DNA from 3 places in the Aquamicrobium sp. NLF2-7 genome. Region 1 is predicted to be linked to each of the others. Evidence: riboswitches for the same ligand, from Rfam matches in the RefSeq annotation. Region 1 holds a riboswitch; each other region holds the start of a gene.
What was found. A riboswitch is a leader RNA that binds a small molecule or an ion and turns the genes downstream of it on or off. The one in region 1 is predicted to bind thiamine pyrophosphate.

Region 2: it holds a riboswitch for thiamine pyrophosphate, as region 1 does, so the genes downstream of both, MIC97_RS15105 (ABC transporter permease) here and thiB (thiamine ABC transporter substrate binding subunit) in region 1, are expected to answer to the same signal.
Region 3: it holds a riboswitch for thiamine pyrophosphate, as region 1 does, so the genes downstream of both, MIC97_RS07830 (TenA family protein) here and thiB (thiamine ABC transporter substrate binding subunit) in region 1, are expected to answer to the same signal.

What each region holds. Positions count from the first base shown of each region.
Region 1 is NZ_JAKSED010000001.1:2,014,657-2,016,914, reverse strand. It holds gene MIC97_RS10030 (ATP-binding cassette domain-containing protein) at 1-40, opposite strand, end outside; gene MIC97_RS10025 (thiamine diphosphokinase) at 144-791, opposite strand; TPP riboswitch at 879-994, shown strand; gene thiB (thiamine ABC transporter substrate binding subunit) at 1,037-2,035, shown strand; gene thiP (thiamine/thiamine pyrophosphate ABC transporter permease) at 2,042-2,258, shown strand, end outside.
Region 2 is NZ_JAKSED010000001.1:3,069,960-3,072,217, reverse strand. It holds gene MIC97_RS15110 (alkaline phosphatase) at 1-697, opposite strand, end outside; TPP riboswitch at 856-958, shown strand; gene MIC97_RS15105 (ABC transporter permease) at 1,078-1,857, shown strand; gene MIC97_RS15100 (ABC transporter substrate-binding protein) at 1,857-2,258, shown strand, end outside.
Region 3 is NZ_JAKSED010000001.1:1,599,396-1,601,653, forward strand. It holds gene MIC97_RS07825 (TenA family protein) at 1-412, opposite strand, end outside; gene MIC97_RS07830 (TenA family protein) at 415-1,062, opposite strand; TPP riboswitch at 1,153-1,268, opposite strand; one part of gene MIC97_RS07835 (IS3 family transposase) at 1,441-2,258, opposite strand, start outside.

The sequences.
Region 1 (2,258 bases):
TCAGGCGGATGCCGGCGAGATTGAGAAGCGGGGGAGCCATGTCAGCCCTCTTTTGGGGTTGGAGCATTTTGCAGCCAGACTGCATCGTCTGGCGTCGCAGGAATGCGGCTAAACAGATAGCCTGAGAAACGAAACGGCATCAGTCAAAATGCCTGTTGCTGCGGTGGGTGGGCAACGAGCAGGGCGCGGCCCTGTTCAAGCCCCACGCCGAGCCGGCCGCGCACCTCGTTCGACATCGTCAGCGACGAACCGAACGGGACGCGCACGGCTTCAAGCGGCCATTTCGCGCCCTCAACCGTCAGGCCTGTCAGGTCCGAAAAGCCGAGGATCGAGAACAGCGTTCCGTCCGCATAATCGAAGATTGTGGTGCTGCCATGGGGAAGCGGGCGGCCTTCCTGCGTGCCGCTGGTCAGCAGCACCTCTGTTCCCGCCTCTGCCAGCCGCAGCGCCAGCGCAAGATGCAGGAACGCATGGTCGGCGCGTGCGCCGCCGAAAGCGCCGGCCAGCACCAGCGCGGTGGCGCCCTGTTCAAGGGCGATGTCCACCGCCAGTTCGCCGTCGGTGCTGTCCTTGTCGGATGGGAATTTCCGCGTCGGCACTGATGCCATATGCTCAGGCAGGTCCGGCGGCGCGGAATCAAAATCGCCCACCCACAGTTCGGGAACGATACCGAGCGCCTCGGCGTGGCGAATGCCGGAATCGGCGGCGATGACGCGCGTGCCGGCGATCTGGCGGTCAAGGGCGGGGGTGCGGACAAGCTCGCCGCCGAGAAGAATGGTGTATCGGCTCATGGGATCAGGGCATTAGCAGTCCCGCCGGAGGAACGGAAGAGCGGGGCGTCGCTCTTGCTTCCCGCCGCATGGGGGCCTATTTCTGAAGATGCTCTAACGGGGTGCCGGACGCGTCATCGCGGCCCGGCTGAGAGGCGAGACCACGCCAACCCGCTGAACCTGATCCGGTTTGTACCGGCGGAGGGATTAGAAGCTGTCGGAGATCCGGCGCCTCGACCCCCTGAAACGCAACCAAGGAGGCGCCGATGCGCACGATGCTCTTATCCTTTCTGTCAGTCGCGGCCCTGCTGGCCGCCGCGCCCGCTTCGGCGGAAGGCAGGCTCACCATCTACACCTATGACAGCTTCACCGCCGAGTGGGGTCCCGGCCCGCAGGTGAAGACGAATTTCGAGGCCGAATGCGGCTGCGAGGTCGATTTCGTCTCGGTGGCCGATGGGGTCGCCCTGCTCAACAGGGTGAAGCTCGAAGGCGCGTCCACGAAGGCCGACATCGTGCTCGGCCTCGACACCAATCTTACCGCCGAGGCGCGGGGCACAGGCCTGTTTGTCGCCAATGGCGCGACGCCGCAGGTCAACGTTCCGGGCGGCTGGGACGATGACATGTTCGTGCCCTATGACTACGGCTATTTCGCGGTGGTCTATGATACGGAAAAGCTGCCCAACCCGCCGGCCAGCCTCAAGGAACTGGTCGAGGGAGATGCGTCGCAGAAAATTGTCATTCAGGATCCGCGCACTTCGACGCCGGGCCTTGGCCTGCTTCTGTGGGTGCGCTCGGTCTATGGTGACGAGGCTGGTGCAGCATGGGAGAAGCTGAAGGGCCGCGTGCTGACGGTCACGCCGGGCTGGAGCGAGGCCTATGGGCTGTTCACCAAGGGCGAGGCGCCGATGGTGCTCTCTTACACGACGTCGCCCGCCTATCACATGATCGCCGACAAGAGCGACCGTTATCAGGCCGCCGCCTTCGCCGAAGGGCATTATCTCCAGGTCGAGGTGGCCGGCATCACCGTTACCGGAGCGAAGAACCCGCTGGCCGAAAAGTTCCTCGCCTTCATGACAGGTCCGGGTTTTCAGGACGCGGTGCCGGAAACACAGTGGATGTATCCGGCGGCGAAGACCGACAAGCCGCTCGATCCTGCCTTCGACAAGCTCGTGAAGCCGGCAAAGGCCCTGCAATTCAGCTCGCAGGAGGTCGCCGACAACCGCAAGGCATGGGTGGACGAGTGGCTGTCCGTGATGGGCAGGTAAGAAAACTTGGCCGATCGCGCCGCCTCTGCATACAGGGATCCGCGCGTCGCCGCCGGCATCGTAGCGCTGACGGCGATCTCGCTGCTGATCGGCGGCGCCTTCGCCGGGCTGATCGTCGAGGGCGCACGCGATCTTTCCGGCGCGATTGCCGCTTTCGATCCCTACCTGTTCAGGGTGGCCCGATTCACGCTGTGGCAGGCGCTGCTGTCGACGCTTTTGTCGG
Region 2 (2,258 bases), 1.1 Mb from region 1:
CGATACCGACCGACTTGGAGGTCTGGCGGCGCAGGGCCTCGACCAGCGTCTCGACCTTCGGGTCGTCGAACGGATCGGCGGTACGGTCGGCGTAGACGCCGATCGCGTTCACGGCGCTCTTGTGGCCGGTCATGTAAGCCGACATGGTGTTGGCGCTGTCGGTGGCGATCGCTTCGGTGGACGAGGTGCCGATGAAGGCCATGCGATCCAGATCATCCATGTTGAGGCGGCCATTGGCCTTGCCCTCGGTCATGCCCCTGGACATGATGCGCGCGGCGGTGCGATGGGCGACGGACAGACCGTCGCCGAGGAAGAAGATCACATTCTTCGCCTTGGGCTCGGTCGCCGTACCATAAACTTCCCAGGTCACGGTTTTCTCATCGTCGCCGGCCTTGGCGACCACGGTGTAGGTGCCGGGCTCGGTGATCGTCACGCCTTCCAGACGCACGGCAGAAGCCTCGACGCCGTCTTCCTTCTCGATGAAGGTGGCTTCCTTGCCAAGAACTTCCGCGGCCGGCTTGCCGTTGATGGTGACGGTGACATCGGAACCCGCGACAACACCATCGAACTCGACTTTCACGTCGAAGGGCGAAGCGGTGAGAATCGTTGCCCTGTCGAGCGGGTAGACCGTGGCGGCGCCGGCAACGGCCGGAACCAGTATGGTTGTTGCGGTCAGAATGGCGAGTAGGCTTCGCATGATCGGGTTCTCCGTAAACTCAAAAAAGAGAACCGCTAGCTAGGACCCGCACGTTACAGCGCGATGACAGCTCGCGATCGGGCTGATGACAGCCCCCTTCCGTTCACTGGCCAGCGGCAACGTCGCTTGACAGAACCGGGCGCTTGAAACATAGATGGCTTCATTCCGAGGGGGGCGCCGTACGGCGCTGAGATGGCAGTGAGCCGGACCCTTGAACCTGATCCGGGTTATGCCGGCGTAGGAACGGAACAAGGGCCTTCGGGCAATCCTGCCAATTCTTCGCACACCTGGATCTCCATGATGACAAGTCGGGAGATCGCCATGCAGCATCGATACGAATTCCGCCCGCCGACACGATTCCGCTTCTAGGGAATCGCGACATGCCGGCTGTTCTGGCAGCATTGCGCACCACGCTGGTGCTGGTGGCCTCATGGCAGGCCATCGTCATGGCCTTTGCCCCGCCGCGCTACATATTGCCGGCGCCGCTGGACGTCGCGGCCGCCTTCCAGCGGCAGCCGCTCTATCTTTTCGACAACATGCTGGTGACGCTGGCCGAGATCGCCGCCGGGTTCGTCACTGGTACGCTCGCAGGCGTGGCGACCGCGCTTGCCATCGCCAGCTTTCCGCGCCTTGGCCGCGCGGTCTGGCCCGTGGTGCTGGTTCTGCAAGCCTTTCCGGTCTTCGTCATCGCGCCGCTGCTGGTGCTGTGGTTCGGCTTCGGCATGACCTCCAAGGTGGTGATGACGGCGCTCATCATCTTCTTTCCCGTGGCCTCCGCCTTTGCGGACGGGCTGCGGCGCACGCCGCCGGAAATCGTCGATGCCGCCGCCCTCACCCCGGCGAGCCACCGCCAGACGCTGTTTCTGCTGCGCGTGCCACTGGCGATTCCCGCACTGGTTTCCGGGTTGCGGGTCGCCGCCCCCCTTGCTCCGCTGGGAGCAGTGATCGGCGAATGGGTGGGCGCATCGGCAGGGCTCGGCTTCGTCATGGTTCAGGCGAATGCCCGCATGCAGACCGACACCATGTTCGCGGCCATGGCCGTCATCGCCGCCCTCACCCTCCTGTTACGGCGGGCCGTCGATGCCCTTGCCCCCCTTCTCACGCCTTGGGCGCGCGAAGGCGGATTCTCTTCCCATCATCAGCAAAGGAAATCCTCATGATCCGATCCTGCGCGCTCGCGCTTCTGCTTTCCGTCACAACCGCAGGCGCCGCCCATGCGACCGACAAGCTCACCGTGATGCTGGAATGGTTCGTCAACCCCGACCATGCGCCACTGGTGGTGGCAAAGGAGCTCGGCCTGTTTGAGGAAGCGGGGCTTGAGGTGGAGCTTGTGCCGCCTGCCGATCCCTCGATCGTGCCGCGCGCGGTGGCCTCCGGCAAGGCCGAGATCGGCATCCATTATCAGCCCAATCTCTATCTCGACCATGATGCCGGCGTTTCGCTGGTGCGCTTCGGCACACTGGTCGAGACACCGCTCAACACGCTCACGGTTCTGGCCGACGGGCCGATCAGGGAGCTAAAGGACCTCGAAGGCAAGAAGATCGGCTACTCGGTTTCCGGT
Region 3 (2,258 bases), 420 kb from region 1:
AGCCGATAACACAGGGCGCAAGAGCCACATGCAGGTCGAGCAGGTCACCTGCAGCGCCGCAATCCAGAACGAAGCGCGTATAGGCGACCGTCGCCTGATGCTCCGGCACGGAGTGAAGCGGCTCCGGCGTCAGCCCCCACCGGCCGCAGAGCCGCACATGCAGCTCGGTCTCGTCGAGGATGCCTGAAAGACCAGCCTGCGCGGCGCGGATTTCCGGTATCGTCCGGCTCTTATAGGCAGCAAGCGCCCACGCGCGCGAAAACTGGATCAGGAAAAGATAGTCCTGCACCAGATAAGCCCTGAAGGCCGCCTGTGGCAGCGTGCCTGCGCCCAGCTCGCGCACGAACCGATGATCGACATAGCTTTGCCAATCCTGATCCGCCGCCTGTTTCAGCCGATCAAAAACGTCCATCTTCACTCTCCCTGCTCGTAGGCTGCATCGAAAAAGGCCAGCTCGAGCTTCACGGCCCTTTGAAAGAAATCGCGGCTCACTTCGGCTTCGCCCGGCCCGACGCGATCCAGCTCCCCCCGAAGGAAGCCAACGAAATCGCGAAAATCGGTATTGTCGTGAAGGGTGATCCATTCCGCATGAATGAAGTTCTGCGGCAACGGATGGGGCGCCTGCATGGTCCAGTCGAGATAGAGCCATTCCGCAACGTTCAGAACCGAAAGCGCAGCCGCATAGGAGCGTGTGGCTGCCGCCTCCCGCATGATCGCCTTGAACCCGGCGGTCGGCTTGGTATCGGGGATGGCTGCGCGCTGGCCTTCATCGACGCCGAGCGCTTCGAACGCCCGCAGGAAATAGGTGTTCTCCTCCCCCGCCACCATGCCAATGAAACGACCGAACCGCAGCCGCGCCTCAAAACTGTCGCTGGTGGCGATCGCTGCCCCAAGAAGGGTCAGGAAACTGTCGAGAAAGCGATAGTCCTGCACGAGATAGGACGACATCACGGCATCGGGAACCGTGCCGGCGAACAATTCGCCCACGAAACGGTGACTTACCGCCTGTGTCCAGAGCGGTTCGCTCGCAAGCCTCAGTGTTTCGGAAAAGCGTTCGGTCATCTTGCCGTCCTTTCATGGCAGACAGCGAGACCGTAAATTTCGGGCTTTGTTTGTGGCATGTACGGCCTCGCATGGAGGCCGGCAAAAGACAGCATCAACATTCGCCATCCCTTCGCCGGCATGATCCGGATCAGGTTCGAAGGGTCACCGCACTGCTTGCGCCAGCGGTCTCTCAGCCCCTTGTCGAGGCTCCCCTTGGTGAATGTTCCTTGTAGGCGATCGGACGCTGCCTGTCACCACGAAGCGACAGACCGGATCGGCAATTCACGCCTTGAAACGATAAAGCCACCATCGCCGCCACATCGGATTGCACAGCTAATGACCTGAGACCCATCTTCCCTCCGGTTTTCAGGAGAGTCTTGGGTTTTCAATCTGGCGTCATGCGGCCTGTTTTTCCATAGCTATTTTCATTGCGAACTCGTTGGGGGTGATGTTGCCCAGCGACGAGTGCGGTCTGTTTCTGTTGTAATCCTCCTTCCATGCAGTGATTGCGGCGCGGGCCTGAGCGAGCGACGAGAACAGCGTCTCGTTCAGGCACTCATCGCGGAAGCTGCCGTTGAAGCTTTCGACGAAGCCGTTTTGCATCGGCTTGCCGGGGGCGATGTAATGCCATTCCACCTTGGCCTCCTGGCACCATTTGAGGATGGCCATGCTGGTCATCTCCGTCCCGTTGTCCGAGACAATCGTCCTCGGTTTTCCGCGTCTGGCGATGAGACTGTCCAGTTCGCGGGCAAGCCTTGCGCCTGACAGGGATGTATCGGCAACCAGGCATAGGCATTCTCGGGTGAAGTCGTCGACGACGGCCAGGACCCGAAAGCGGCGACCGTCGGTGAAGGCATCGCTGACGAAGTCCAGGCTCCAGCGCTCGCCCGGACGCGACGGCAAAGCCAGAGGACGTCTCGTGCCCAAGGCCCGCTTTCGGCCGCCACGCTTGCGCACCGTCAGCTTCTCCTCCCGGTAGAGACGCCGAAGCTTCTTCAGGTTCATGACGATCCCCTGCCAGTCGAGCATGACGTGGATACGGCGATAACCGAAGCGCCGCCGTTCGGACGCCAGCTTCTTCATGGCCTCGCGGATGGATGCATCGTCAGGCCGCACGCTGCGATATCGCATGCTCGACCGATCCACCGACAGAACCTCGCACGCCCGACGCTGGCTCACCCCGTGCTGCGCACAGACGTGAGCCACCGCATCCC